3 regions of the Spirillospora sp. NPDC048911 genome follow, and region 3 is predicted to be linked to each of the others. Evidence: riboswitches for the same ligand, from Rfam matches in the RefSeq annotation. Region 3 holds a riboswitch; each other region holds the start of a gene.
The links. A riboswitch is a leader RNA that binds a small molecule or an ion and turns the genes downstream of it on or off. The one in region 3 is predicted to bind cobalamin.
Positions count from the first base shown of each region.

Region 1: it holds a riboswitch for cobalamin, as region 3 does, so the genes downstream of both, ACGFNU_RS08800 (CbtB-domain containing protein) here and ACGFNU_RS30875 (putative cobaltochelatase) in region 3, are expected to answer to the same signal.
Region 2: it holds a riboswitch for cobalamin, as region 3 does, so the genes downstream of both, ACGFNU_RS05135 (ribonucleoside-diphosphate reductase subunit alpha) here and ACGFNU_RS30875 (putative cobaltochelatase) in region 3, are expected to answer to the same signal.

Region 1 is NZ_JBICUD010000002.1:355,229-365,241, forward strand. Features, by position in the region: gene ACGFNU_RS08775 (ATP-binding cassette domain-containing protein) at 1-234, opposite strand, end outside; gene ACGFNU_RS08780 (sugar ABC transporter substrate-binding protein) at 231-1,319, opposite strand; gene ACGFNU_RS08785 (ROK family protein) at 1,452-2,681, shown strand; gene ACGFNU_RS08790 ((2Fe-2S)-binding protein) at 2,846-3,478, shown strand; gene ACGFNU_RS08795 (CbtA family protein) at 3,421-4,209, opposite strand; gene ACGFNU_RS08800 (CbtB-domain containing protein) at 4,209-4,433, opposite strand; cobalamin riboswitch at 4,463-4,609, opposite strand; gene ACGFNU_RS08805 (3-isopropylmalate dehydrogenase) at 4,724-5,779, shown strand; gene ACGFNU_RS08810 (branched-chain amino acid aminotransferase) at 5,954-7,057, shown strand; gene cimA (citramalate synthase) at 7,437-9,014, shown strand; gene ACGFNU_RS08820 (GNAT family N-acetyltransferase) at 9,050-9,331, shown strand; gene ACGFNU_RS08825 (antibiotic biosynthesis monooxygenase family protein) at 9,336-9,683, opposite strand; gene ACGFNU_RS08830 (cyclic nucleotide-binding domain-containing protein) at 9,742-10,013, opposite strand, start outside.
Region 2 is NZ_JBICUD010000001.1:1,102,262-1,112,274, forward strand. Features, by position in the region: gene ACGFNU_RS05100 (group II truncated hemoglobin) at 1-649, opposite strand, end outside; gene ACGFNU_RS05105 (YeiH family protein) at 722-1,792, opposite strand; gene ACGFNU_RS05110 (cysteine dioxygenase) at 1,789-2,364, opposite strand; gene ACGFNU_RS05115 (LysR substrate-binding domain-containing protein) at 2,458-3,363, opposite strand; gene ACGFNU_RS05120 (copper resistance protein CopC) at 3,430-4,065, opposite strand; gene ACGFNU_RS05125 (YcnI family protein) at 4,062-4,787, opposite strand; gene ACGFNU_RS05130 (hypothetical protein) at 4,860-5,477, opposite strand; cobalamin riboswitch at 5,707-5,898, shown strand; gene ACGFNU_RS05135 (ribonucleoside-diphosphate reductase subunit alpha) at 6,103-8,403, shown strand; gene ACGFNU_RS05140 (ribonucleotide-diphosphate reductase subunit beta) at 8,424-9,419, shown strand; gene ACGFNU_RS05145 (hypothetical protein) at 9,545-9,700, shown strand; gene ACGFNU_RS05150 (hypothetical protein) at 9,742-10,013, opposite strand, start outside.
Region 3 is NZ_JBICUD010000007.1:283,284-293,296, forward strand. Features, by position in the region: gene cobO (cob(I)yrinic acid a,c-diamide adenosyltransferase) at 1-400, opposite strand, end outside; gene ACGFNU_RS30875 (putative cobaltochelatase) at 402-2,417, opposite strand; cobalamin riboswitch at 2,450-2,645, opposite strand; gene ACGFNU_RS30880 (oxygenase MpaB family protein) at 2,724-3,560, shown strand; gene ACGFNU_RS30885 (TetR/AcrR family transcriptional regulator) at 3,570-4,199, shown strand; gene ACGFNU_RS30890 (ATP-binding protein) at 4,323-4,913, opposite strand; gene ACGFNU_RS30895 (LLM class F420-dependent oxidoreductase) at 5,200-6,219, shown strand; gene ACGFNU_RS30900 (benzaldehyde dehydrogenase) at 6,251-7,708, opposite strand; gene ACGFNU_RS30905 (acetolactate synthase large subunit) at 7,922-9,580, shown strand; gene ACGFNU_RS30910 (TIGR03086 family metal-binding protein) at 9,648-10,013, shown strand, end outside.

The DNA of each region.
Region 1 (10,013 bases), on a different contig from region 3:
CGCGTCGGGCGTGATCACGCCGGAGATCGCCTTCACCAGCGTCGACTTCCCGGCGCCGTTGTCGCCCACCAGCGCGACCACCTCGCCCGCGCTCAGGTGCAGATCCACCCCGTCGAGCGCCCGCACCGCCCCGTACCGCTTGGTGATGCCGCGGACCGAGAGCACGGCCTCGCCCGGCTCGCTGCTTCCCGGCTTGCCGTCGGCTGATCCGGACGTCGGCTTGTCCGCCGTCATTGGAGCCCCGCGGTCTTGCACGCGGCGGCGACCTGGCCGGTGCAGATCTTCTGGGCCGTGTAGAAGCCGTCCTTGATGATGGTGTCCTTGATCTTGTCCTTGGTGACGGCGGTCGGGGCCAGCATGAAGGCCGGGATGTCCGCGGAGCCGTTGTTCACCTTCTGCGGCGCGGCCGGCTTCTCACCGCGCGCGAGCGCCACGGCCAGGTCGGCCGACCGTTCCGCCTGGGCACGGATATTGAGGTAGACGGTCATGTTCTGCTCGCCGGTGAGGATCCGCTGGACGGCGGCGAGCTCGGCGTCCTGGCCCGTGATCGGCGGCAGGGTCTTGTAGCCCGCCCGCTTCATCGCCGCGATCGCGCCGCCCGCCATGCCGTCGTTCGCCGACAGGACGCCGACGATCGTGTCGCGGCCGAGCGCGGTGATGGCCTGCTCCATCTGCTGCTGGGCCTTGTCGGGGCTCCAGTCCGGAGTGTCGAACTCCCGTCCGATCTGCGCCTTGCCGTCCAGGACCTGGTGCGCGCCCTTCTTGTAGTCGGCCGAGCTCGGGTCGGTGGGCGCCCCGTTCATCATGACGATCTTGCCCTTGCCGAGCGTGCCGCGCGCGGTCATGGCGTCCAGCAGCGCCTGCCCCTGCATCTGGCCGACGCGCACGTTGTCGAACGAGACGAAGTAGGAGTAGTCGACGCCGGTGATGAGCCGGTCGTAGGCGATCACCGGGATCCGCCGCTGGCGTGCCTGGTTGACCAGCGGCGCGGCCGCCTTGGCGTCCACCGCGTCGAGCACGATGACGTCGGCGCCCTGCGTGATGGCGCCCTCGACCTGCGACTGCTGCTTGGTCGCGTCCTGGTCGGCGTTGCCATAGATGATCTTGCAGCCGGCGCAGAGGCTCTTCACCCGCGCCTCGAACAGCGGCCGGTCGAACGCCTCGTACCGCGTCGTCTTCGACTCGGGAAGGAACAGCGCGATCGTCGCCGCCCCGTCCTTGCCACCGCCCTTGTCGCCTTTGTCGTCCTTGCCGTCGGAGCCACAGCCGGCCGCCAGCACGGCCGCGGCCACCGGGATCACGTACCACCCACGACGCATCGATCTCTGCCTTCCCTCGGCCTCCGGGGTACAGTGAAAGTAAGGGAGGCTTCCTAACAAAACAAGCCCCAGGGGCGCCGGATCTCCGTGCCGTGGTATGCCACTCTCGGAGAGTCGAACAGGGGGAGACGCGTGACGATCGGGACCGGGCCCGGCAACGGCAAGCCCATCGCGAGCACCACCAGCGTGCTGCGGGTGATGAACGAGCGGGCCGTCTACGAACGGATCCGGGCGGAGGGCCCGATCTCCAGACCCGAGGTGGCCCGGCTGACGGGCCTCTCCAAGCCCACGGTCTCGCTGGCCCTGGCCGACCTCGAACGGACCGGCCTCGTCCGCACCGTCGGGCACCGGACCGGCAGCGCGGGCCGCGCGGCGATGCTCTACGAGATCCATCCCGGCGCGGGCCGGGTCATCGGCATCGACGTCGGCCTCGAATGGGTGCGGGCCGCGCTGTCAGGCCTCGACGGCGAGCCGATCGTGCGGCGCGACGTCCGGTCCCAGGCGCGGAGCGCGGACGCGCTGATCGAACAGCTGGCCGCCCTGGTCGCCGAGCTCTCCGCCGAGGCGGGAATCGGGCCCGGCGACGTGACCTACATCGTCCTCGGCACCCCCGGCGTGCACGACGTCGAGAACCAGCGCCTGCGGCTCGCGCCCAACCTGCCCGGCTGGGACCGGCCCGGCGTGACGCGGCAGCTCGCCGACCGGCTGCCCGCCCCGTTCCTCATCGAGAACGACATCGCGCTCGCCGCCCTCGGCGAACAGGCGCACGGCCTCGGCGCCGGGATCTCCGACTTCGCGTTCCTGTCGATCGGCACCGGCATCGGGATGGGCATCGTCCTGGAGGGCAGGCTGTTCCGCGGCTCCCGGGGCGCCGCGGGCGAGGTGGCGTTCCTCCCGTTCGGCGAGGCCGACCCGCTCACCCACGCGCCGGGCGCGCGGCGGCACGGCATGCTGGAGAGCGTGCTGTCGGCGGCCGGGCTCGTCGCCACCGCGCGCCGGCTGGGCATGCCCGGGCACCCGACGGTCAAGAGGGTGTACGACGCGGCGCGCGCGGGCGATCCGATCGCGCAGGAGGCCGTGCGGTACGAGGCGGGCAACCTCGCCCGCGCCCTGGCCAGCGTCATCGCCCTGCTCGACCCCGAGCTGGTGATCATCGGCGGCGGGCTGGGCCAGCACGGCGTGGACGTGCTCCTGGACGCGGTACGCGAGCGGCTGGCCGACATGACCCCGCTCGATCCACCGCCGATCGAGCCCTCCGCGCTGGCCGAGGAAGCCACCGTGCTCGGGGCGCTGGCCACCGGCCTGTCCACCGCCATCGACATCGTCTTCAACCGCGCCGTAGCCGAACCGGCAGTCGGCTGATGACAGACGCACCCAAAGCGGCCGCACCGAGGGCAGACGGTCCGAAGGAGGAGGCGTCAAGGGCGGAGGTGCCGAAGATGGAGGTAGCGAGGGCGGAGGCGGCGCAGGCGGAGGCGGAAATGGCGGCGGTGGATGTGGTTGCGGCTTTGCGGGGGGCGGGTGGGTTGGGGCCTTACTTTGAGATCGTCACCGACCCTGCCGAGGAGGCCGATCCGACGTGGCGTCCGCTGCCGGAGAAGGATCCGGAGCGCCTGGCGGGGCTCGTCGACGCGTACGCCCAGCGGCTCGGCACCGGCGAGCGGCGCGTGGCGGCCTCGATCCTCTTCCAGGGCCTGGCGTCCCGCCTGTGGTCGCCCACGGTGGCGGCCGCCGCGCTCGGCGTCGTTCCGGACCTGTCCAGCCTGCACTGGCGATGGGCGCCCGGCGCGCCGATCGCGCTCTGGCTCGCAGAGCCCTCGGGATGGCCGGGCTCGGCCGACCGCCTCTACGAGACGGTGGTGACCGGCCAACTGCAACCCTTGCGCGACACGATCCTCCAGGTCGTACGCCTGGCCGACGGCCTGCTCTGGGGGAACGCGGCGTCGGCCCTGGCCGGAACGCTCCGCGCTGGAACCCTCCGGCCGGACCTGGCCGCGCCGCTGAACACCCTTGTACGGGACCTGTTCTCCCGTGGCCCGCTCACCGGCACGGGCTCGTTCGAACAGGGCCGGGGCTTCGTGCGGCGCAGCTGCTGCCTCTACTACCGCGTCCCGCCCGGTGGCGAGATGTGCGGCGACTGCGTACTGCTGACCCGCTGAGCCGGTTCGGCCTGGTGTGTGCGGAAGGCTCGTTCTGTGAGGGCCCCGAAGAGCAGGCCCAACGTCGCCCAGAGCACCACCTGGATTCCCAGCGAGGCGATCCGGAAGTCCCACAGCACGGTGGCCGGGAAGCCGTCCGCGACCGCGTCGGGCTCGGGCGTGAACCGGTGGACGATCCCGACGACGACGGCGAAGCCCACCGCGGCCACGATCGTCGCGTTCCACGCCCCGAGCCTGGGCAGCAACCGGCGCTGCACGATCACCGCGGCGGCGGTGCCCAGGAGGCCGAGCGCCACCATGCCGAAGTAGAGCGTCGTCCGGCTGCCGATCGTGTCCGGATTGCCGACCGCCGGGGGTGTCGGCGGGTACTTCAGGAACGGCACGACCACCACCGCCACGAAGCCGCCGAGGGCGACCAGCGCCGCCGTGGCGCGGGCGTCGATCGCCCCGATCCGGCCGTAGGCGAACGCGAACGCGATGGCGAAGAGGCCGCCGACCGCCACGCCGTAGACCACCATCGCGGTGATCAGACCGGCCGTCTTCTGGGCGGTACGGCTGACGACCTCGGCCTCGGCCGCCTCACCACCGTGATGGTGCGTGGCCGCCCGGGCCTCCTCGAAGGAGATGGCGTGCCCCACCTGGGGTTCGCCGTAGATCCAGGCGATCACGAGCGCGAGCGCCGCCGCGGCGATCCCGGCGAGCATGCCGCGGATGAGAAGGGAGCGCATCATCAGTGGCAGGGGAACCCGAGCAGGTGCCGGCCGTCGTGCGTGAACTCGTGCACCCAGGTGCCGCTGAACAGGGAGGTGGCGCCCTGCTCGGCGCCGACGAAGTAGAGCAGCAGGAGGCCGAGGACGGCGGCGAGGACCGCCCAGGGCAGGATCTCGCGGACGGGGACGCGCAGCGGGACAGGCAGCTCCTGGACCTGCGCCGACGGCACGGTTGACTGGGCCATGGGATCTCCTCACGGGGTGCACTCGCCCCGGTGACGGGAGGACGGCAGGACAGTTCCTGACTTCCGGGAGCCTTGGCGGGCCGACCGGACACAGTGGCGGGACCGTCCTGGAATCGCACCAGGTTCCTGCGCACTGCCGCCTCGATGTGAACTTGTCCTGCTGAGCGTCCACTTCGCATGGGCACCGCGTCAAGTAGCCCCATCGGGTGACAGTCCAGGCCGGACGAGATGGTGATCTCGGATGGTGAGACCGGTGCTCACGAGCTGAGACGTTGGGGTAGAGTGCGCGCATGGTTTCCCGCAACATTCGGCTGGCCGTCATCCCGGGTGACGGGATCGGCCCGGAGGTCGTCGCCGAGGGGCTCAAGGTCCTGGAGGCCGTCGCCCCCGCGTCCGGCCTGGCGTTCGAGCAGACCCGCTACGACCTGGGCGCCGCCCGCTGGCACCGGACCGGCGAGGTGCTGCCCGACTCGGTGCTCGACGAACTGCGGGGCCAGGACGTCATCCTGCTCGGCGCCATCGGCGACCCGAGCGTGCCCAGCGGGACGCTGGAGCGCGGGCTGCTGCTGCGGGCCCGCTTCGAGCTCGACCACTACGTCAACCTGCGGCCGGTCAAGCTCCTGCCGGGCGCCGCGACCCCGCTGGCGGGCGTGCGGCCCGAGGACATCGACATGGTCGTCGTCCGCGAGGGCACCGAGGGCCCCTACACCGGCGTCGGCGGTGTGCTCCGCAAGGGCACCGACCACGAGGTCGCCACGCAGGAGAGCGTCAACACCGCGTACGGCGTCGAGCGGATCATCCGCTACGCGTTCGAGCAGGCCGCCGCCAGGCCCCGCAAGAAGCTCACGCTCGTCCACAAGGACAACGTGCTGACCTTCGCCGCCGGGCTCTACCAGCGCTACCTCAAGGAGCTCGCGGCCGAGTTCCCCGACGTCGAGACCGACTACTGCCACGTCGACGCGGCCACGATGTTCTTCGTCAACCAGCCGCAGCGCTTCGACGTGGTCGTCACCGACAACCTCTTCGGCGACATCATCACCGACCTCGGCGCGGCGGTCGCCGGCGGCATCGGGCTGGCCGCCTCAGGCAACATCAACCCGACCGGCGCCGCCCCCTCGATGTTCGAGCCGGTGCACGGCAGCGCCCCCGACATCGCGGGCCAGGGCAAGGCCGACCCGACCGCTACGATCCTGTCCGTCGTCATGCTGCTCGACCACCTCGGTGCCGCCGAGGCCGCACGGCGCGTCGAGCAGGCCGTCGCCGATGACCTGCTGGAGCGCCCGGGCCTGGGCGCCCGGTCCACGTCGCAGATCGGCGACGCGATCGCGAAGCGAGTATCCGGCTAGGGGCGCGCCTCTCTGGTCACCAGAGCGAACTCCGGGCGTGCCTCGCGGCGCGCCCGGATTTTTTCGTGCGCACCGTGATCAAGGAGTAGCACTCGGACGAAGTACGACAATGGGCATAAGGGAATGCCGGGCGGCGATGGGGCCGCGGCGGCGATCCGGGAGAGGACCGAGACGATGAGCAGCACCCTGGACTTCGAGATCAACCTGACCGGGCAGCCGACCCCGGCCGCCGAGCGCGAGCGCATCCTGGCCGATCCGGGGTGGGGTGTGCACTTCACGGATCACATGATCATGATCCGTTACCAGGAGGGCAAGGGCTGGTACGACGCCCGCCTGGAGCCCTACGGCCCGATCCCGATGGACCCGGCCAGCCAGGTCCTGCACTACTCCCAGGAGCTGTTCGAGGGGCTCAAGGCCTACCGGCAGGCCGACGGCTCGATCGTCACGTTCCGCCCGACCGCCAACGCCGCCCGGATGAACCGCTCCGCCCGCCGCATGGCGATGCCGGAGATCCCCGAGCAGCTGTTCGTGGACGCCCTCGAACTGCTCGTCCGCACCGACCGGGAGTGGATCCCCGGCAAGGAGGGCCAGAGCCTCTACCTGCGGCCGTTCATGTTCGCGACCACCCAGGCCCTCGGCGTCAACCGGCCCGCGGCCGAGTTCCTCTTCATGGTCATCGCCTCCCCGTCCGGCCTCTACTACCCCCGCGGCATCAAGCCCGTCTCGGTCTGGCTGTCGCAGGACTACGTGCGGGCGGCGCCCGGCGGCACCGGCGAGGCCAAGACCGGCGGCAACTACGCCGCCTCGTTCGCCGGTCAGGCCGAGGCGGTCGCCAACGGCTGCGACCAGGTCGTGTGGCTCGACGCGATCGAGCACCGCTGGGTCGAGGAGGTCGGGTCGATGAACCTGTTCTTCGTCCACGGCTCGGGCGCCGGCGCGCGGCTGCTCACCCCGGCGCTGAACGGGGCGCTGCTCGCGGGCATCACCCGTGACTCCATGCTCAAGCTCGCCCCCGACCTCGGCATCCCGGTCGAGGAAGGCAAGATCAATATCGACGAGTGGCAGGCCGGCTGCGAGTCCGGCGAGATCACCGAGGTCTTCGGCTGCGGCACCGCCGCGATCATCAGCCCGGTCGGCCACGTCAAGGGCTCCGACCGCGAGTGGAACATCGGCACCGGCGAGCCCGGCCCGATCTCCATGAAGCTCCGCGAGGAACTCATCGGCATCCAGTACGGCACCAAGCCCGACCCGTACGGCTGGGTCCACAAAATCTCTTAACAATGTGGGGGGCAACCCCCCACACCCCCCGCGCCGGGCCGGCGGCCTTGCTTCGCGGCGGCCACCGTCCCGGGCAGGGGCTCCGCCCCGACGACCCCGGCAGGGGGCCCGCCCCCTGCACCCCCGGTCAGCGGGCCTTTCCCCGTCTGAACACGTTTCGTCTCGATATTTGAGATCGATGTCTTATTTCCTTGGAGCGTGTGGCATGCTTGCCTGCATCATGCGCTTCAGCCTCGTCATTATCGGCTGGCGCGCCGGCAGCTAACGGGACATAGCCGGCGCGCAGACCTCTCACGTCCGTGAGGGGTCTTTAGTGTTTTAGGGGCTCGTGCTTTCCAGGGCAAGCACACGCGCCAGCCACACCCCAGGGGGGATTTCGATGCAGGGCGATGGTTTCCACGTCTACGACACCACGTTGCGCGACGGCTCGCAGCAGGAGGGGCTCAACCTCTCTGTGGCGGACAAGCTCGTCGTCGCGCGTCATCTCGATGAGCTCGGGGTCGGCTTCATCGAGGGTGGCTGGCCGGGCGCCAACCCCAAGGACACAGAGTTCTTCCGGCGGGCTCAGACCGAGCTCGACCTGAAGCACGCGCAGCTCACCGCGTTCGGCGCGACCCGCCGGGCCGGTGTGCGGGCCGCCGACGACCCTCAGGTGGCCGCCCTGCGCGACTCCGGCGCTCCCGTCGTGACCCTTGTCGCCAAGAGTCACGACAGGCACGTCGAGCTGGCCCTCCGCACGACGCTGCAGGAGAACCTCGCGATGATCCGCGACACGGTCTCCCACCTGCGTGCGGAGGGCCAACGAGTCTTCCTGGACGCCGAGCACTTCTTCGACGGCTATCACGCCAACCGCGCATACGCGCTGGAGGTCGTCCGGACCGCCGCCGAGGCCGGGGCCGACGTCATCGCGCTCTGCGACACCAACGGCGGGATGCTGCCCGACGAACTCGCCGACGTTGTTCATGAGGTGGTCTCGGTGGGCGCTCGGGTCGGCATCCACTGCCACGACGACTCCGGGTGCGCGGTGGCCAACTCGCTCGCGGCCGTACGGGCCGGGGCGACGCACGTCCAGGGCTGCGCCAACGGCTACGGCGAGCGCAGCGGCAACGCCAACCTCTTCACGGTCATCGGCAACCTCCAGCTCAAGCGCGGCATGCGGCTCGTCACCGACGGCCAGCTGGCCGAGATGACCCGCATCGCGCACGCGGTCTCGGAGGTCACCAACGTCACGCCCAGCTCGCAGCAGCCGTATGTGGGCCTGTCGGCCTTCGCGCACAAGGCCGGTCTGCACGCCTCCGCCGTGAAGGTCGACCCCAACCTCTACCAGCACATCGACCCGGCCACCGTCGGCAACGACATGCGCATGCTCGTCTCCAGCATGGCCGGCCGCGCGTCGGTGGAGCTCAAGGGCCGCGAGCTCGGGTACGACCTGTCCGGCGAGAAGGCCAAGCACGTCGTGGACCGGGTCAAGGAGCTGGAGTCGACCGGCTACACGTTCGAGGCCGCCGACGCCTCGTTCGAGCTGCTCCTGCGCGAGGAGCTGACCGGCGTCCGGCAGCGGCACTTCGAGGTCGAGTCGTGGCGCGCCATCGTCGAGCGGCGTCCCGACGGCTCCATGGTCAGCGAGGCGACGGTGAAGCTGCACGCCAAGGGCGAGCGGATCGTCGCCACCGGCGAGGGCAACGGCCCGGTCAACGCGCTCGACAACGCGCTGCGGATCGCGCTGGGCCGGCTCTACCCCGAGCTGGCGCGGCTGGAGCTGATCGACTACAAGGTCCGCATCCTCGAAGGGTCGCACGGCACCAACGCGCGGACCCGCGTCCTCATCGAGTCCAGCGACGGCACCCGCGAGTGGGGCACGGTCGGCGTCGAGGACAACGTCATCGCCGCGTCCTGGCAGGCGCTGGAAGAGGCCGTGACGTACTCCCTGCTTCACGCGGGATACGAAGCGGGATAGGGGAATGTCCGCCGCAGGGCGGGCATTATCCGGTCATGAGCAGAGAGATCACCGACAACGCCCAGCAGAGCCGCTTCGAGCTCCACGAGGACGGCATCCTCGCGGGCTTCGCGGAGTACGACCGCCGGCCCGGCCAGATCGTCTTCACCCACACCGAGGTCGACTCGGCGTACGAGGGCCAGGGCATCGGCAGTGCCCTGGCCCGCGGCGCGCTGGACCACGTCCGGGCCGAAGGAGGCCTCTCCGTGGTCCCGAACTGCAGGTTCATCAAGGGGTGGATCGACAAGCACCCCGACTACCAGGGTCTGGTGGCCTGACCCGTCAGGCCTTGGGCTCGGCGCTCTGGATCACTTCGAACGACCACAGCTCGGCACTGGCGGCCGCAGGGCCGCCGTGCCCGTGCCCATGGCCGTGCGCGTTCGCCTCCTTGGCAGCCTGCGCGTGACCGTGCTTGAACGCCTGGCTCTCCGTCCAGCGCTGGAAGTCCTCCTCGCTGCGCCACTGCGTGACGACCAGGTAGCGGTCGATGCCCTCCACCGGACGGAGGAACTGGAACCCCTCGAAGCCCTCGGCGGACTCCACCAGCCCGGCCCGGCCCGCGAAGCGCCGCTCCACCTCCTCGCGCATCTCCGCCCGCACGGTCAGCGCATTGATCTTGATAACGGACAAGTCGGGACTCCTCGGCTCGGTGGGCGCACGTCGTTCAGCGGAAACGTTAACGCGCTGATCACACCGCCCGCAGCGATGAGCCGCCCGCGAGGTACATCCACGCCGTCAGGGCGGACTCCTTCACCTGGATCTCGACCGGCAGGTAGCAGGCCGGGTCGACGAACCCGGGCCCCTGCTGGATGACCGCCTCGTACACGAACGCCGAGGCGATGAACCCGAGGTCGGCCACCGTCTCGGCGAGCCTGCTCTTCAGGACCGGCGCCTCCAGCAGCCGCGCGGTCTGGATGATGGCGGTGCCGGACACCCCGCGCGGGTCCCACGTCACCGGGC
Region 2 (10,013 bases), on a different contig from region 3:
TGTAACCGGTGAACGCGGCGCGGAACTCGGGGTCGCCGGGCAGGCCGACCTCGTCCGCGGCGTCCATGAGGAGGCTGACCCAGCGGCGGCGCTGGGGCTCCTTGATGGCCTTGCCGAGGTGCTGGGTGACCATATGGTGGTAACCGCCGCGCTCGTCGCTGTAACGGGCGGGGCCGCCGAAGACCTCGGCGAGCCACATCGCGACGTACTTGGGGTGGCCGGGATCCATGTGGGCGAAGAGGGGCCCGACCAGTTCGTCCTTGACGACCTTCGCGTAGAAGGCCTCCGTGAGCCGCTGGAAGGCCTCTTCGCCGCCCGCCCACTCGTACAGGGTGGGGGTCGAGGAGCCCGTGCCCTTCACGGCGGTCTGCTCGTAGTGGCGCATCTCCTCGATCTGCTCCACGTACGGGCGGATCTCGGCGAAGAAGGCCCTGAAGTGCACGCCGCCGCGGAAGACCTCCAGGTGGTCCTTGGCGGAGGTCCAGGTGATGCGCAGGATGTACGACCCGGGCTCGTCCACGCAGCGGGAGAGCTCGTAGTCGACGCACTGGGGTGCCGCGGCCAGCGGGACGGCGGCGCGCGCGTAGGCGGCCTCGAAGTCGGTGGACCGGGCCTCGGGGATCCGGTAGCGGATGTATTCGACGATCATGAAACGCCCCCTGCGGCTTGTGGTGAGCCGATGTAATCATGTAATCTTCGACCGGTCCAGCGGGATGATCATTCAGGTGGTGACGATCACGCCCAGGTAGGAGAGCCCGGCGATGACGATCCAGGACGCCAGGCCGAGCAGCGCCATCCGGCCGCCGGTCTTCGTCATCGACGGCAGATGGATGGAGCCGCCGAGACCGAAGAGCGCCGCCGCGAGAAGCAGGTGCTGGATCGTCGCCGCCTGGGTGAGTGCCGCCGCCGGGACGTGGCCGCTCGTCCGCAGCAGGATCGTCGCGAGAAAGCCCGCCACGAACAGCGGTACGAGCGGCGGCCGGGCGGTCGAGGCGGCGACCGCCCGGCGCCGTCCGCTGATCGCGATCAGGGCGACCAGCGGCGCGAGGAGCGCCACCCGCATCAGCTTGACCAGGACGGCCTCCGTCAGGGCCGCCGGTCCCGCCGTCTGGGCGGCGGCCACGACCTGCCCGACGTCATGGACGCTCGCGCCCGCCCAGCGGCCGAACGCGGCGTCGGTCAAACCGAGCGGGTGGTGCAGCAGCGGCAACACCGCGATGGCCAGGGTGCCGCAGAGCGTCACCACGGCCACCGCGTTGGCGACGTCCTTCTCGTCGCTCCTGGTCGTCTGGCTGACCGCGCCGATCGCGGAGGCGCCGCAGATCGAGTAGCCGGTGGCGACCAGCAGCGGCTGGTCTCCCGGCAGGCCGAGGCGGCGGCCCAGCCAGAGGGTGCCGGTGAACGTCACGATCACGACGGCGAGCACCATCAGGGCGGTCACCCAGCCGAGGCCGATGACGTCGGACAGGCTCAGTTGCAGGCCCAGGAGAACGATCGCCACCCGCATGAGCCGCTTGGCGGCGACGCCCAGCCCCGGCCGCGCGACGCCCTGCGTGATCGTGCGCAGCGCCGGCAGATGGGCCGCGATGATCCCGAGCACCATGGCCGCGGTGAGCGTCGGGATCATGGGCAGGACGTCGTGGACGAGGCGCGCCACCGCCACGCCGGCGGCGGCCAGGCACAGCCCGGGAGCGTTGCGCCTCAGGGCCGGCGGCCAGCGGAGGTGCGGCGTGGCGGAACGGGCCGCGGGTGCCGTGTGCCGTGCCCGGAGGGCGGGATGTGCCTGGCTCACGACTCCTCGGCCGGTTCCGCGTAGGTCCGGCGGATGCTGGTGCCGAGCCTGGCGATGTCCGCGCCGTAGAGATGGATCGAGATCGCCTTCGTGGTCCCCCCGTTCCACACCCTGTGGATATCGCCGGGCGGAGCGAACGCGGCGACCGCCCCGGCCGGGTTGACGACCTCCTCGGCGGCGGCCAGCCGGGAGGTGCGGCCGTCGGATTCGAGCAGGTACCGCCGCTCGGTCTCCTCGCCCTCGTGGACGCCGGTCACGCACCACGACACGTGGTCGTGGATGGGGGTCCGCTGGCCGGGAAGCCACACCAGCGCGACGACGGAGAAGCCGCCGTCGGGTTCGGCGTGCAGGACGTGCTGGCGGTAACACTCGGGGTCGCCTTCGCACTGCTCGGGGGTCAGCAGGCCGGGCCGTCCCAAAAACGGCCGCAGCGCTTGACCCGCAAGATGTGCCGTCGGCTCGGGTGCCAGCCCGCGCTGGACGATCTCGCGTACCGCCTCGATCACGCCGGCGAGGGCGGGAGTGAGGGGGGCGGCGGGGATGGTGGGCGTGGTGGCGGTGAGTGCGGCCATGAGCCCAGGGTCGGGCCGCCGATCCATAACGTCTAACGACGATCTGTTAGACCCTTCAAAGCAGAGCTTATGGAACGCTCTGGCTTGGTCTCGTCAGCAGCCCACGCGGGTGGCGGCCGCGGCCTTGAGCTCCTCCATCACCAGCTCCACGGCGGGGATGCGGAGGTGGTCGCGCAGCACGTAGGCCGAGACCTTCCGGGTGGGCTGCCGGGCGACGACCCGTCCCGTCACCTTGGAGTGGCACAGGAACGAGAGGACGAGCGCGGGCATGAGGGCGATGCCGACACCGGCGGCGACGAGGCTCTGAACGGCGAGGTTGTCATCGGTGCTGAAGACGATGTCCGGGACGAACCCCTCCTCGGCACACAGGTGCAGCAGGTTGGCCCGGCAGCGCGGGCAGCCCGCGATCCAGCGCTCGTTCGCCAGGTCCTCCAGGCGGACGGCGTGATGCCGGACCAGTGGATGCCCCGTCGGCAGCAGGACCGTGAGCAGGTCCTCCATGAGCGGGACCTCGACCAGCTCGCCGGGCACCTCGGCCTGCGGCCCCGGGTAGGTGAACGCCAGGGCGATGTCACTCTCGCCGCGGACCAGCCGATGCACCGACTCGGGCGGCTCGGCCTCCTGGAGCTCCACCCGCACGCCCGGATGGCTCGCGAGCAGCCGCGCCATCGCGTCCGGGACCAGCGTCGCGTTCGCGCTGGGGAACGCGCAGATCCGGACCAGGCCCGCCTCCAGCCGCGCCAGCGCGCGCAGTTGCTGCTGCGCCGCCGCCAGATCGCCGACGATGACCTCGGCGTGCCTGGCCAGGACCGTGCCCGCCTCGGTCAGTTGGAGCCCGCGGCCCGCCCGGACGAACAGCGGCATCCCCACCGCCCGTTCCAGGGCCTTCATCTGCTGGGTGATCGCGGGCTGGGTGTACCCGAGCGCTCGCGCGGCGCCCGAGTACGACCCCTCCCGGACCACTTCCTGGAACGTACGGATGTGCCGCGATTCGAGCATCCTCGAATCATAAGGAGTGCTTTGGCCAACCTCCAGGAAGCGTCACTGACCGTATGAACGTGATCGCTATCCGTCCGCCGGGCCGGTGTTGCGGCGCCTGAGCAGGGCTCCCGCGCCGGCGGCGGCCGCCACCGCCAGGGCGATCAGGCCGATCCACCACCAGCCGGAGGAACCGCCGGACTCTTCCTCCGCCGCGGCCGGCGAGGTGGTCCGGTTCAACGTGAGCGTCGGCGCCGGCCCGGCCGCCTGCGTCGAGGCGCCGCCGGACGGCGACTCGGACGAGCCGTTCACGGTGAACTCGTAGGAGCCGGTGACCGGGTGCCCGTCGGCCGAGACGACCCGCCAGCCCACGGTGTACTCGCCGTTCCGCAGCGTCCCGGAGATCGGCAGCGTGACCTTGTTGTCGACGGCCTTGGGCGTCCCGATCGCGGGCCGCCCGTCCTTGCCGTCGGTGAGGAGCACCCGGGGCAGCGTGACCGGCTGGTTGTACGTCAGCGTGATCTCGGGCGGCGACTCGACCGTGGACTTCGCCTTCGGGTCGGAGCCCGTCAGGGCGGTGTGGGCGGAGGCGGGGGCGGCGGTCAGCGCCAGCACGGCGGTGACGGCGCCGGCCGCCGCCGCGCTCCGGACCAGGAACGCACGGGTCGAGGACGTACGGATCTGAGACCTACGGGTCTGAGACCTACGGGTCTGAAACGTCATGACTGGCTCCTACGCGCGCGGGAGATGCCGTAGCCGCCGACGGCGATGCCGACGAGGCCGGTCGCCAGGCCCAGGCCGCCGAGCAGCCGGGCCGTGCCGTCGTCGGCCTTGTCGGACGTGGTGCCCGCCGCGACCGTCTTGACCGTCGGTGCGCCGGAGGCCCCTGCCCCGGTGCCCGTGGCGGCCTTGGGCACCAGCTTGAGGACGGGGGCCGGATGCTCGGGCTCCTCCTGGCCTTCCTTGGTCTCCTGGTCCCACTTCACGACCTCGCCGCCGGAGTACGTCTGCTCGGCCTTGAAGACCAGCCGGTCGGTGTCGGTGGGCAGCTGCCCCATCGACACGTCGAACTCCTGGAACTGGCCGGGCTCGATCTTGCCGCCGCTCCAGGTGATGCGGGAGACGGCCTCGGTGAGCTCGCCGCCATGGGCCTTGATCGGCGTCTTGAGCTTGGACTTCTCGACCTTGACCTGCCAGCCCGGCACCGGCCGCACCGACACGGACGCGAACGGGTGGTCCATCGGAAGATCGACCACGACCTTGGTGGTGCCCGCGTTGTCCCGCTCGTTCGGCACCCGGAAGGCGACCTTGGCGTACCCGCCCTGCTCTGCCTCGCGGGGGTTGACCGTGACATGGGCGGACGCGGCGGTGGCGAGGCCGAGGACCGAGACGAGGGTGAGGCCGGTGACGGCGGCCGCCTTGCGGACGTGCGGTGACATGGACATGCGGAGACTCCGTTCGAGAACGTACGAGGAAAAGGCCGGAGCGCCGTGGCGGCGTCCGGTGACGTACTGCGCTCAGCTGTGCGCGAGCGCCCTCGAACGGTGCGGTGGCCCGCGACGGACGACCTCGTGCCGCAACACCCGGCCCGTGGGGCCGACGGAGGCCGTCGCCTGCCGCATAGGGATACGGACGGAAAGCGCCAGGGGTTCGACGGCGGCCAGAAGAACGGCGAGCAGATCACGAACGGGCCGTCCGGCCTGTGCCGCGAGCCGCCGGGTCAGCGCCCACGCGGTCCGTTCGCCGCGCCGCAGCCACCAGGCCGAGATCACGGCGGCGACCACGTGCGCCAGCGTCATGCCCAGCCCGGAGCCATGCGCCGGGACGGGATCGGCGGGGGCGGCCATGCCCGTCTGCACGTGGTGCTCGACCGGCGCGGACGCGTTCGCGAACAGGCTGTGCAGCACGAACTGCCCGCCCAGGAGGCCGCCCGTGATGGTGGCCAGCGAACGTTCGTGGCCGGCGAGCGTGCCCGCCACCACCAGTACTCCCGCGAACCCCACCATGACCGCCCAGGCCGGAACCCGCACCGGGGACACCAGGGCGTGCCCGATCGTCGCCAGAGTCACGCAGACGGTGGCGAACACCACCGCCCTGCCGAGGCGGAAGAAGGGACGGGGAGAATCTGGGGACATGGCGGGCCCATCGTGCCATCTCTTCCTCGCGAGCTCCATGCCCCCTCGGGGTTCCGGTCCGCACCAGCCCTGTGACACGCCCAACATGTAGGGCTGTGCGCGGTGACCATGGACAAGATGTAGGGTCTTGCCCGTGCTGGTTCGCCCCCGCCGGCGGGGGTGGACTGCGGCGAGATCACGCCGAGTCCCCGTGATCTCGCGGCAGCCCACCCTGCCGGCGGGGGCGTCGTAAGAGGGAACCCGGTGCGGCCCTGCCGATCAGTCATGCCGATCTGATCGGCTCCGCCAATTCCGGGACTGCCCCGCAGCGGTGAGCGGGAACGACCGCCGTCATCGAGCACTGGCCCGTCGAGACGGGCTGGGAAGCGACGGCCATTAGGCCGCATCCATCAGGGTGCGTCGCCCGCGAGTCCGAAGACCTGCCAGTGCCGTTGGAGGCAGGCGACCGGAGCGACGCGCCAGCGCGTGAGGATCACCTGCCGCCCCTTCGGGGGTCTGGGGTTCGCCCCGGTCCCGCACAGTCCACAGGCCTCGTGGGAGGGCCGCTGGGCAGGTCTGCGGCGGTCAGCCGTGCTCTTGTTCGCGTGCGCCCTCGACGAGGCGAGCTCGCGAGGGAAGAGAGCACGTGACACAGGAACTGATCGCGCCACGACCGATCGCACGGCCGGCTGCCGATCCCGGCATCGACGCCGAGGTGACGCGCGCGTGCGCGGGCCTGCCCGACACCGATCCGCAGCGCGTTCTGATCGCCATCCGGGCCGGCGCCGGTCTCGGCACGGCGGGGTTGCGCGAGCTGGCGATCGGAGAGGCGGCCGCGCTGGTGGCCGTCGAGCCCGCGTACTCCAAGGTGGCGGCCCGGCTGCTGAGCACGCTGATCGCCGACGAGGCCGCCGGCGAGGGCGTGCGCTCCTTCGCCGAATCCGTGGCCGCCTCCCGTTCCGAAGGTCTCCTGAACAAGGCGACCGCCGAGTTCGTCGCCGCGCACGCCGAGGCGCTGAACGCCCTGATCGACGAGACCGCTGACGACCGCTTCGAATACTTCGGATTGCGCACGCTCTACGACCGGTATCTCTTGCGGCACCCGCGTTCGCGGCGCGTGCTGGAGCGCCCGCAACACTTCCTGCTGCGGGTGGCCTGCGGATTGTCCGACACGGTGGCGGAGGCAGCGGAGCTCTACGGGCTGCTCAGCACCTTGTCGTACCTGCCGAGTTCGCCGACGCTCTTCAACTCGGGCGCGCGACGTTCCCAGCTGTCGTCCTGCTTCCTCCTCGACTCGCCCCGCGACGAGCTGGAGTCGATCTACGAGCGGTACGCGCAGGTGGCGCGGCTGAGCAAGTACGCGGGCGGCATCGGCGTCTCGTGGACGAAGGTGCGGTCGCGCGGCTCGCTGATCCGCGGCACCAACGGCCACTCGAACGGCATCGTGCCATGGCTGCGCACGCTCGACTCGTCGGTCGCCGCGGTCAACCAGGGCGGGCGGCGCAAGGGCGCGGCGTGCGTCTACCTGGAGCCGTGGCACGCCGACGTCGAGGAGTTCCTGGAGCTTCGCGACAACACCGGCGAGGAGGCCCGCCGCACCCACAACCTCAACCTCGCCAACTGGGTGCCCGACGAGTTCATGCGCCGGGTCGAGGCGGACGCGGACTGGTCGCTGTTCGACCCCAAGGAGGTGCCCGAGCTCGCCGACCTGTGGGGCGCGGAGTTCGACACCGCCTACCGGGCCGCCGAGGCCGCGGGGCGGTTCGTCCGGCAGGTCCCGGCGCGTCGCCTGTACGGCCGCATGATGCGGACGCTCGCCGAGACCGGGAACGGCTGGATGACGTTCAAGGACGCCGCCAACCGTGCCTGCAACCAGACCGCCGAGCCCGGCAACGTGGTCCACCTGTCCAACCTCTGCACCGAGATCCTCGAAGTCACCAGCGACGGCGAGACCGCGGTCTGCAACCTCGGCTCGATCAACCTTGCCGCACACGCCGATCCCAGTGGCGTGGACTGGGAGCGGCTCCGCGCGACCGTCCGCACCGCCGTGCGCTTCCTCGACCGGACGATCGACCGCGGCTTCTACCCGACGGACGAGGCGGCGGCGGCCAACCGCAAGTGGCGTCCGGTCGGGCTCGGCGTGATGGGCCTCGCCGACGTCTTCTTCAAGCTGCGGCTGCCGTTCGACTCGGCCGAGGCGCGCGAGTTGTCCACCGCGATCGCCGAGGAGATCGCCCTCGCCGCGTACGGCGCGTCCGCCGACCTGGCCGCCGAACACGGGCCGCTCCCCGCGTACGACCACACCCGCACGGCCCGTGGAGAGCTGCACATCGACCACTTCGCCGACGCCGCACCACGCCGTTCCGCCGAATGGGAGAAGCTGCGGGCCCGGATCGCCGAGCACGGCCTCCGCAACTCGCTCCTGATCGCGATCGCCCCGACCGCCACGATCGCGTCCATCGCGGGCTGCTACGAGTGCGTCGAACCGCAGGTCTCCAACCTCTTCAAGCGCGAGACGCTGTCCGGCGAGTTCCTGCAGATCAACAACTACCTGGTCGCGGACCTCAAGTCCCTGGGCCTCTGGACGCCCGCCGTGCGCGACGTCCTCAAGCAGGCGAACGGGTCCGTCCAGGGGCTCGTCGACCTGCCCGAGGAGATGCGGACGCTCTACCGCACCGCATGGGAACTGCCGCAGAAGTCGCTGATCGACCTGGCCGCGGCCCGTACTCCCTACATCGACCAGAGCCAGTCGCTGAACCTTTTCATGGAGACGCCGACCATCGGGAAGCTCTCCTCGATGTACGCCTACGCGTGGCGTGCGGGCCTGAAGACGACCTACTACCTGCGTTCCCGCCCGGCCACCCGCATCGCGCAGACGACCATCACGCCATCGGCGGCGGTGGCCTGCTCCCTGGAAAACCCCGAAACCTGCGAGGCGTGCCAGTGAGCGCGCCAAAAGGACACAGCATGCTGCTCGATCCCGGCATGGACCTGACCCTGCGGCCCATGCGCTACCCCGACTTTTACGAGCGTTACCGCGCCGCGATCCGCAACACCTGGACGGTAGAAGAGGTCGACCTCGCCACCGACCTCGCCGACCTGGCCCGCCTGACCCCGACCGAGCTGCATCTCGTCAACCGGCTCGTCGCGTTCTTCGCGACCGGCGACTCGATCGTGGCCAACAACCTCGTCCTCAACCTCTACAAGCACGTCAACGCGCCCGAGGCACGTCTCTACCTGTCGCGGCAGCTCTTCGAGGAGGCCGTGCACGTCCAGTTCTATCTGACGCTGCTCGACACGTACCTGCCCGATCACGACGAGCGCGCCAAGGCGTTCGCCGCCATCGAGCACATCCCGTCGATCAGGGCCAAGGCTGAGTTCTGCTTCCGCTGGATCGGCTCGATCGACAAGCTGGACGAGCTGCGCACGGCCGACGACCGGCGCGCGTTCCTGCTCAACCTGATCTGCTTCGCGGCGTGCATCGAGGGGCTGTTCTTCTACGGCGCGTTCGCCTACGTCTACTGGCTGCGCTCCCGCGGCCTGCTCAACGGCCTCGCCTCGGGGACCAACTGGGTCTTCCGCGACGAATCAATGCACATGGAGTTCGCGTTCTCGGTCGTCGACACCGTACGGGCAGAGGAGCCCGAGCTCTTCGATACACGCCTGAACGAGCAGGTCACGCGAATGCTGGAGGAGGCCGTCGAGGCCGAGATGGCGTTCGCGCACGACCTCTGCGGCGAGGGTTTGCCCGGCATGGGCGCCGACGACATGCGCGCCTACCTGGAGTACGTGGCGGACCAGCGCTTGGCCCGGCTGGGCATCCCGGCACGCTACGGAACGGCCAACCCGTTCGCGTTCATGGAGCTCCAGGACGTGCAGGAACTGTCGAACTTCTTCGAGCGCCGGGTCTCCGCGTACCAGATCGGCGTGGAGGGAAGTGTGGCGTTCGACGAGGCCTTCTGAGGGTAGGCGACCCTGAGACGGCCACGTCACAGGGTCGCCTCGCAACTTCTGGGGCCTGGCCGTTCGTTGAACGGTACACGGGCGGCCGGACCCCGCCGGGCCGCCTGTACGGCTAGGAGGACCACATGGCTGGAATCATGACGAAGATCAAGGCCTGGACCCGAAGTCCGCAGGGCCAGAAGGCCCGCGCCAGGGCCGAGCGGATGGCCCGGGATCCCCGTACCCAGGCCAAGGCCCGCGGCCTGCTGGCCAAGTTCCGCGGCAAGCGCCGCCACTACTGATCGTCGCCACCACCCACTGATCGTCGCTCGGCGGTCTGGACTCAGCTCCAGACCGCCGTGACGCTTGTCTCGGCATGGATGCACCAGCCGCCACGCTTCACGAGGCGCTGCGCGTCCTTCTGCCGGGGCGACACCGCGGCCGTGGCGACCGCGTACCGTCCGCCGGATCCGACATCGCCCCATCGCGCACCGATCCGCTTGGGCACCGACGTCGCCGTCACGAACCGCATGCCCGCGGCCTTGAGTTGCGCCTCGGCCCTCTCGGCCGCGTCCTCGTCCTTGAGCCGCAGCACCTGCACGCTCACCTGCACTT
Region 3 (10,013 bases):
TGAACTCGTCCAGCACGTAGAAACGGTACGTCTCGGCCGCGAGGTCGCGCTTGATCTGTTCCCAGCCCTCGCGGGCGTCGGCCTCGTGGTCCTCCTCCGAGCCCGGCCGCTGGATCCACGACCAGCCCTCGCCCATCTTGTTCCAGGTCACCGGGCCGCCTTCGCCCGTCTCGCCCAGGACGCGCAGCGCCTTTTCCTCACCGATGCGCCACTTGGCGGACTTGACGAACTGGAAGACCGCGATGGGCCAGCCCTGGTTCCAGGCTCGCAGCGCCAGCCCGAACGCGGCGGTGGACTTGCCCTTGCCGGGGCCGGTGTGCACGACCACCAGCGGCCTGTTGCGGCGCTCGCGGGTCGTCAGCCCGTCCTCCGGCACGTACTCCGGCTTGCCCTGAGGCATCTCACGCCACCTTCCGCGCCGAACGGACGACGCCCGCGAGCGAGTCCGCCGCGAGCTCGTCCAGCCGGACGGCCTCGGCACCGAGCTGACCGGCCAGCCGCTGTGACAACCCGAGCCGCACCGGCCCGGACTCGCAGTCCACCACGACCGAGGCCACGTCCGTGAGCAGCCCCGCGACCGCCGCCGGGTCGGGTCCGTGCGTGGCGCGGCCGTCGGTGACGAGCACGAGCAACGGGCGGCGCGCCGGGTCGCGCAGCCGCTCGACGCGCAGCACCTCCGCCGCGCGCACAAGCCCGGCCGCCAGCGGGGTGCGGCCCCCGGTCGCGAGCCGCTCCAGCCGCCGCGCGCCCGCCTCGACGGAGGACGTCGGCGGCAGCGCAAGGGTGGCCTCCGTTCCCCGGAAGGTGATGAGCCCGACCTTGTCGCGCCGCTGGTAGGCGTCCAGGAGGAGGCTCAGCACCGCGCCCTTGACCGCGCGCATGCGCTGCCGCGCCGCCATCGAGCCGCTCGCGTCGACGACGAACAGCACCAGATTGCCCTCGCGCCCGTCCCGGACGACCTCGCGCAGATCCTCCGCGGCGACGATAAGGCCAGGGCCGCCGCGACCACGGGCGTGCTGGTGCGGCGCGGCGGCGCGCAAGGTCGCGGTCAGGTGCAGGCCGCGCGATCCGGGCTGCGCGCCCGAGACGCGACCGTACGGGCTCCGCGCCTTGGAACGGCGGCCGGGCGCGCCGGTGCCCGTCCCGGGGACGGTGAAGAGCCGGGGCTTGTACGCGGCGTCGGCGGGAGCGGGCTCGTTCGGCGCCGGCGCCGGTGCCTGCCCGTCCGGCGACCGCTGCTCGTCCGAAGCCGGTGGACCGTCACCGTCCCGAGGAGCGGGTCCGCCGCCGTCAGGCCCGCCTGGATCATCGTCGGGAGGCTCCGGCTCGCCGCGCTCCGCGTGCTCGTCCAGCACGTCGTCGAGCTTCTGCTCGTCCAGGCCGGGGGCGTCGAACGGGTCACGGCGGCGGCGATGCGGGAGGGCGAGACGCACGGCCGTCCGCACGTCGTCGGAGGTGACCTCCGTCCGGTCGTGCCACGCGGCCAGCGCGATCGCGGCGCGGGCGGTCACGAGGTCGGCGCGCAGGCCGTCCACCTCGAACGCGGCGCACACCGCCGTGATCTGGCGGAGGGCCGCGTCGGTCAGCACCACCCGCGAGAGCCTGCTCCGCGCGGCGGCGATCCGGCCGGCCAGCTCGGCCTCGGCCTCGGCCCAGCCCGCGGCGAAGTCCACCGGATCGTCATCGAACCGCAGCCGGCGCCGGACGACCTCCGCCCGCTCCCCGGGCTCGCGCGTGGCGGCCACCTCGACGGTCAGCCCGAACCGGTCGAGCAGCTGCGGCCGCAGCTCGCCCTCCTCGGGGTTCATGGTGCCGACGAGCAGGAAGCGCGCCGCGTGCCGGACGGAGACGCCCTCGCGCTCGACGTACGACTCGCCCATCGCGGCGGCGTCGAGGAGCAGGTCGACGAGGTGGTCGTGCAGCAGGTTGACCTCGTCGACGTAGAGGACGCCGCGGTGCGCGGCCGCCAGCAGGCCGGGTTCGAAGGCCTTCACGCCCTCGGTCAGCGCCCGTTCGAGGTCGAGGGAGCCGGTGAGCCGGTCCTCCGACGCGCCGACCGGCAGCTCCACCAGCCGCGCGGGCCTGCGCTCCGCCGAGTCGGCTCCGGCATGCGGGCCGTCGGGGTGCGGGCCGTCGGGGCACTCGGGATCGGGATCACCCGGGTCGCAGGAGAAGCGGCAGCCCGGCACGACGCCGACTTCGGGCAGCAGCCCGGCCAGGGCGCGGACGATCGTGGACTTGGCGGTGCCCTTCTCGCCGCGGACCAGCACGCCGCCCACGCTCGGGGAGACCGCGTTGACCAGCAGGGCCAGCTTGAGATCGGCCATGCCGACGACGGCGGAGAACGGATAGCGGGCACCGGCGCGGCCACGGCGGCTCGCCGGGAGATCGCGGCTGGTCGGCAGATCAGAGGGCACGCCTCATCGTCCTTCCTCGGGTGTCCACGCCCGTGGCGGTCAGGTCCGACGGCCGGAGTCTCCTGGCTCCCGGATCACCGCTCCCCCTCAGCCTTCCAGCGTTGCCGCCGTGGCGCACCAGAGAGGGAACTCCCCTGGTCACAGTTGCGGGACAGCCCCGGAATCGCACCGGGTTCCTCCGCTTCCGTCGCAGGCCAAGGATGGCACACCGCCGCGGGCCGCCCAAGAGGCGGCCGGGCGGCGGCCGCGAGGCGGCCGGGCGGGCGGGCTATTGGCGATGTGCCAATAACGTGTTCTACTGAGGTCATGCGACGAACCGGTGGACTTCCCTTCCGGCCAGGCGACGTCTCCTGGACGGTCATGCGCGAGCCGGTGCTCGGCCTCGGCGCCGCGCCGACGCTCCTGCTGCAGGTGACGCACCCGCTCGTGGCCGCGGGCGTCGAGCAGTACTCCGACTTCGAGAGCGACCCGTTCGCCCGGCTGTGGCGGACGGCCGACATCATGCTCAAGCTGTCGTTCGCCGAACCCGAGGTCTCGGCCCGCCAGTCCGCCAAGCTGCGGCGCGTGCACGAACGCGTCACCGGCGTCTCGGACGAGGGCGTCCGCTACCGCGCGCTGGATCCCGACCTCCTGCTCTGGGTCTGGGCGACGCTGGTGCACAACGGGCTCGACCTCTACCAGCGCACGTTCGGACGGCTGCCGTCAGGCGACCGCGAGCGGTTCTACCAGGAGCAGAAGCTGATCGCGTACGCGTGCGGCGTCCCCGAGGGCCACTGTCCCGTCATCTACGAGGACTTCCGCGCTTACTTCGACCGGATCGTCCAGGAGGAACTGCGCCCGACCACCGTCTCGGCCAAGCTCCTCGACACCACCCGCAAGCTGCCCATGCCGTGGCCGCTGGGCCCCGCCTACATCCGGCTCAACCTGCTCGCCGCCGGAGCGCTGCTGCCGCCCCGGCTGCGGAGCGAGCTGGGCGTCCCGTGGAGCCGGACGCGCTCCCTCGCGTTCGCCTCCCTCATCGAGGCCAACAAGACGGCGACCAAGGTCGTGCCCGTGTCGGTACGGCACCGCCCCACCGCCTACCTTGTCGCGCGGGAGCGGCCGTTGCGGCTCTTCGGGCAACCGCGGCGCCGGGCGGCATAGGCTGTCGGAGTGGCCCCTCCGTCTTCACGCCGTGCCGCCAGGGCGAGCTATCAGCGGCTTCCCCGGGATGAACGGCGCGACCAGATCCTCGGCGTGGCCCGCAGGATGTTCACCGAGCTGGCCTACGCCGACGTCTCCACCGCCGCGATCGCGCGCGAGGCGGGCGTCCAGCGCGGGCTGATCCACTACTACTTCGGCACGAAGCGCGAGCTGTTCCTGGAGGTCGTGCGCGGGCTCACGCTCAGTTACGCCGGCCAGGCCCCGCCGGCCGATGCCGCGATGCCGCTGGAAGAGACGGTCGACCTCTGCGTGCACCTGTTCCTGGACGCCGCCGAGACCAACGCCGACACCTGGCTCGCCGCCCTCGACGCGGAGGGTTTCGGTCAGGATCCGGAGCTGCGGCGCATCGTCAACAAGACCCGTGACGTGACGGTCGAGCACATGCTCACGGTGCTGCGCGTGCCCGAGCCGACCGATACCTTGCGCGCCGTGCTCCGCACGTACTCCGGGCTGGCCGAGACGGCGACCCGCCAGTGGCTTCAGGAGAAGACGCTCAGCCGCGCCCAGGTGCACACGCTGCTGGCCGGGTCGCTGCTCGTCCTCGTCAGGGACATCGCACCCGCCGTCGAACGAGCCTGAGCCCGAGCGCTCAGCCAGATCGGCGACCGCTCAGGCGCCGCCGGACGTCTCGCGCCAGGTTCACGCCGCGCCGGAGCACAGGCGCCGCGAAGCTCAGGCGGCGCTCGTTCAGGCGGCGCTCGTTCAGGCGGCGCCGGGTTCGGGTGGGGCGTCGTCGGATGTGGGCGCCGGGCTCGAAGGGCTCAGGAACGTGGCGGGCACGGGCACCGCGAACCACACGGCCTTGCCGGGGATCGGCGGGCCCAGCCGGGAGAGGGTGTGCAGGACCCCCCAGCGGCCCTCGGAGAGCTCACGGACGATGCTGAGACCGCGGCCGCAGTCGCCGGACGTCCACGAATAGCCGGGCAGGCGGGCGTCGGCGTCACCGTCGAAGACGGCGCAGCGGACCTCGCGCGCCGGGGCCGGACGTGCGGCGGCCGGATGCGCCGGGCCCGTGGCCGCCGTCGCGGGAGGGATCCGCGCGCCGGGCCGTTCGCCGAGATAGAGCCAGAGCTCGTGCGGGCCGTGCTCGGCCGCGTGCTGGTGGGCGTTGGTCACCAGCTCGCTGACCATCAGCTGGGCGTCGCCGACCGTGTCGCGGCCCACCCCCAGGCCGGTGAGCGCTTCGGCCAGCACCGACCGGGCGTACCCGGCACAGCCGGGCCCGCGCGGGAGCGCCCACACCCAGCCGGGCAGCTCCGTATCATCGTCCGTGAACTCAGGCGAAGCCTTCACGGGTCCTCCCGCGGTTACGTTCCGTACTGCGCGGCCTCGTACTGCTCCGTCACTTTCAGTCCCCGACCGGTCACGTTTCAGCGTCGCGTGAGAATCTCGCCGCCGCAACTCTCTTCGCGAGATTGCTCTCACCGGCGCGGCGCAATCCCGCCGTAGCGGACGGTCCGGATACGGAACTCTCACCTCCGCGAACGGCCGGCCCGCGGCGCGCGGCCGGGCCGCCCTTCCGGCAAGACTAGAACGTGTTCTAGTATCGCCGGTGCTTCCACTCATCGGAGGGTGACCCGTGACGGCAGAACTCAAGCTCGGCATCAACGTCGGCTACTGGCAGCGTGACCCCGACGACCAGACCGAGACCGTGCTGGCGGCCGAGCGGCTCGGCTACGACGCGGTCTTCACCGCGGAGGCCTACGGCTCGGACGCCTTCACCCCGCTGACCTGGTACGCCGCCCGTACGTCCCGGATCAAACTGGGCACCGCCGTGGTCCAGATGTCGGCCCGCACCCCGGCCGCGACCGCGATGCACGCGCTGACCCTCGACGCCCTGTCCGGGGGCCGGGTGATCCTCGGGCTGGGCGCGTCCGGGCCGCAGGTGGTGGAGGGCTGGTACGGCGTGCCGTTCCCCAAGCCGCTCGCGCGCACCCGCGAGTACCTCGACATCGTCCGCCAGGTGTGGCGCCGCGAGGGCCCGGTGACGAACGAGGGCCCGCACTATCCGCTGCCCTACCCGGGTGGCGCGGGCCTCGGCAAGCCGCTCAAGTCGATCGTGCATCCCGTCCGGCCGGAGATCCCGATCTATCTGGGCGCCGAGGGGCCGAAGAACATCGCGCTGGCGACCACGAACACCCAGGGCTGGCTGCCGCTGTTCGTGGACCCCCAGCAGATCGACACGCTCTTCGGCGAGTCGCTGGCCGGCCGGCCGGACGACTTCGAGATCGCCGCGACCGTCACCACCATCGTGACCGACGACCTCGACGCCGCCCTGGAGTTCGCCAAGATCCCGCTCGCGTTCTACATCGGCGGGATGGGCGCGCGCGACCACAACTTCCACCTCGACCTGATCGGCCGGCTCGGGTTCGCCGAGCAGGCCAAGCGCGTGCAGGAGCTGTTCCTGGACGGCCGGCGGCACGAGGCGATCCAGGCCGTGCCGGCCGAGCTGGCCGACTCCATCTCGCTGCTCGGCCCGATCGGCCGCATCAAGGAGCGCCTGCAGCTGTGGCGCGGCAGCCCGGTCACGACGCTCCTCATCGCGGGCGTCCGGGACGAGCCCACGCTGCGCGAGATCCGCGACCTCGTGCACGCCTGATCGCGGCCCCTGACCGCCCCGGGCCCCTCGGTCAGAAGGGGTACGGGGCGATCTCGCCGCGCATCGTGACCCACTGGGTCTCGGTGAACGCCTCGATGTTGGCGTCCGGGCCGCCGAAACGGGACCCGTTGCCCGAGGCGGCGAGGCCGCCGAACGGCACGGTGGGCTCGTCGTTCACCGTCTGGTCGTTGATGTGGACCAGCCCGGTCGGCACGGCGTCCGCGACGCGCATCGCCTCGCCCACGTCGCCGAGGATCCCCAGCGACAGGCCGTACTCGCTGTCCGCCGCCAGCGCGATCGCGTCGTCGACCGTGCGGAACGGCACGACCGGCGCGACCGGGCCGAACACCTCCTGGGCGTACGCGGGCATGTCGGGCGTCACCTCCGCCAGGACGGTCGGCCGGTAGAAGAGGCCCTCATGCGTGCCGCCCGCCGCCAGCCGCGCGCCCGCCCCGACGCTGTCGCGGACGAGCCCGTCGATCCGCTCCAGCTGTGACCGGTCGATGATGGGGCCGAGCGCCACCTGCTCGGCGGCCGGGTCGCCGACCGGCAGCTTGTCGGCCTTGTCGGCGAGCGCCGCCACGTACTCCTCGTGCAGGCTCTCGTGCACCAGCTGGCGGCCGGTGGTCATGCAGATCTGCCCCTGGTGGAGGAACGAGCCCCACGCGCCGGCCGACACCGCCTTGGCGACGTCGGCGCCGGGCAGCACGATGAGCGCGCTGTTGCCGCCGAGCTCCAGGTGGGCGCGCTTGAGCAGCCGCCCGCACGCCTCCCCGACGCGGCGGCCCGCCCGGGTGGAGCCGGTGAACGAGACGACCCGCACCTCCGGCGCCGCGATGACGGCCTCGCCCACGTCCGTCCCGCCCGGCAGCACGTGCAGCAGCCCGGCGGGCAGGCCCGCCTCCTCGAAGATCCGCGCGACGACCACCCCGCCGCAGACGGCCGTCCGCGGGTCGGGCTTGAGCAGCACCGCGTTCCCGAGGGCGAGCGCGGGCGCCACCGACCGCATCGAGAGGATCAGCGGGACGTTGAACGGGGCGATCACGGTGACGACCCCGGCCGGGCGGCGCCGGGCCAGGCTCCAGCGGGGCTGTGCGGACGGCAGCACCAGACCCTGCGGATGCGAGGCGAGGGCGGCGGCCTCGTAGCAGAGCTGCTCCGCGAAGTGCGTCTCCAGCTGCGCCTTGGGCGGGATCGACCCCGCCTCGCGGACGATCCAGCCCTCGATCTCCGCGGCGTGCTCGGCGAAGAGCCGGCCGGCGGTGCGCAGGACGGCGGCCCGCTCCTCGTAGGTGCGCGCCGCCCAGTCACGCTGCGCTTCCGCGGCCCGGGTCGCGGCGGCCGCCACGTCCGCGGCGCCGGCCCGGCCGAGCCCGCCGAGCGTGGCGCCGGTCGCCGGCTCGACGACGTCGTACGCGCCGCCCGCCGGGCCGGCCCACCCCCCGTTGAAGATCTTGCCGGTCCAGATCCCGGAGTCGAGCAGCGTCATGGTTCCTCCTCGGCGCGAGCCGGGGGCCAGGCGCGGGGTGGATGCGGGCCCCCTCGCGATCGTGGCCCCCGAAACGCCCGCACGCACGCCGGCCCTTCCGCTGAGCGGAAGAAACCACTCAAAACGGGCGGCGGAATGTACGGGGGCGCGCCGGCGCTACATCGGATGTCCACAAGACTTGATCGACAGAAGCTCCTTGGAGAGGGACACACGATGTCCAGCCCGCAGGCCGGCGCCGCCCGGTTGCTCGTTCGCGCACTGGAGGCCGAGGGCGTCGAGTACGTCTTCGGCATTCCCGGCGAGGAGAACATCCACTTCGTCGACGCGGTCAACGACTCCTCGATCCGCTACGTCCTCGTCCGCCACGAGCAGGGCGCGGCGTTCATGGCCGAGATCTACGGCCGGCTCACCGGCAAGGCGGGCGTGGCCTCCGCGACGCTCGGCCCCGGCGCGATCAACCTGCAGCTCGGCGTCGCCGACGCGACCACCAACAGCACCCCGGTCGTCGCCATCTCCGCCCAGGTCGGGCTGGACCGCATCTACAAGGAGTCGCACCAGATCGTCGACCTGGTGTCCCTCTTCCGGCCGATCACCAAGTGGGCCGAGCTGGCGCCGACCCCCGAGGCGCTGCCCGAGATGATCCGCAAGGCGTTCAAGACCGCGCAGACCGAACGTCCCGGCGCCGTCTACCTGGCGATCCCGGAGGACGTCGAAGCCGCCCAGGTGTCGCCCGACCTCAAGCCGCTCCCGCTCAACGTCGTCCGCCCGCAGGAGCCCTCACCGGCGCAGATCGCCCGCGCCGCCGACGTCATCGCCCTAGCGAGGCAGCCCATCGTGCTGGCCGGTCACGGCGCGACCCGCGCCCGGGCGAGCCAGGCGCTCATCCACTTCTCCGAACAGCTCGGGCTGCCGGTCGCCACCACGTTCAACGGCAAGGGCGTCTTCCCCGACGACCACCGCAACGCGCTCGGCGCGGTCGGGTTCATGCGCCACGACTACGTCAACTTCGGCTTCGACGAGGCGGACGTCATCATCGCGGTGGGCTACGAGCTGCAGGAGTTCGACCCGGTCAAGGTCAATCCCAAGGTCGACAAGAAGATCATCCACATTCATCGGTTCCCGGCCGAGGTGGACGACCACTACCCGGTCGAGGTGGGCATCCAGGGCGACATCTCGCGCTCGCTCCGCGCCCTCGCCGAGTCCGTCCACCGCCGCTTCGACGTCAACGGCACGGGCCGCAAGATCCGCGACCTGATGGCCGAGGAGCTCCGCCAGGGCAGGTCCGAAGACGGCTTCCCGCTCTCGCCGCGCCGCATCGTCGCCGACATCCGCGAGGCGATGGGCCGCGACGACATCGTGCTCGCGGACACGGGCGCGGTGAAGATGTGGATGGCCCGCATGTACCCGACGTACGAGCCCAACACGCTGCTGGTGTCCAACGGCCTGTCGTCGATGGGCTTCGCGGTGCCGGGCGCGCTCGCCGCCAAGCTCGCCCACCCCGACCGGCGCGTGCTGGCGGCCACCGGCGACGGCGCGTTCCTCATGAACTCCCAGGAGCTCGAGACCGCCGTCCGCGAGAACATCCCGATCACCGTCCTCATCTGGGAGGACGACGCGTACGGCCTGATCGAGTGGAAGATGGACCTGGAGATGGGCCGCAACTCGAACATCCGGTTCAACAATCCCGACTTCGTCAAGTACGCGGAGAGCTTCGGCGCCAAGGGCTATCGCGTCACGTCCGCCGCCGAACTGCTGCCCACCCTCCAGAAGGCCCTGTCCGACGACGGCGTCTCGGTCATCACGGTCCCGGTCGACTACTCCCACAACCTCCAGCTCACGAGCAAGCTGGGCGAACTCACCGACGCCCTGTGACGCGAGAGCGATGACTTTCGCGGCGCCGCCTGGTCTCCATGTCACGACCATCGATGAGGAGATCTCCATGACGACGGACCTTGGTCCCGCCACCCGGCGACTCGCCGAACTGCTCGTGACCGTGACCGATGATCAGCTCACGCTGCCGACGCCGTGTCCCGAGTACACGCTGGGAGACCTGATCGACCACATCAACGGGCTGACGCTGGCGTTCACCGTCGCCGCCGCCAAGGGCACGCTGCCCGGCGGGTCGCAGGCCCCGTCCGGCGACGCCTCGCGCCTCCCCGCCGGCTGGCGCGAGTCCCTCCCGAAGGGGCTCGCCGGGCTGGCCGAGGCGTGGCGCAAGCCGGACGCGTGGGAGGGGATGGCCCAGGCCGGCGGGGTCGACCTGCCGGGCCAGGTGGCCGGGCTGGTGGCGCTGAACGAGGTCGTC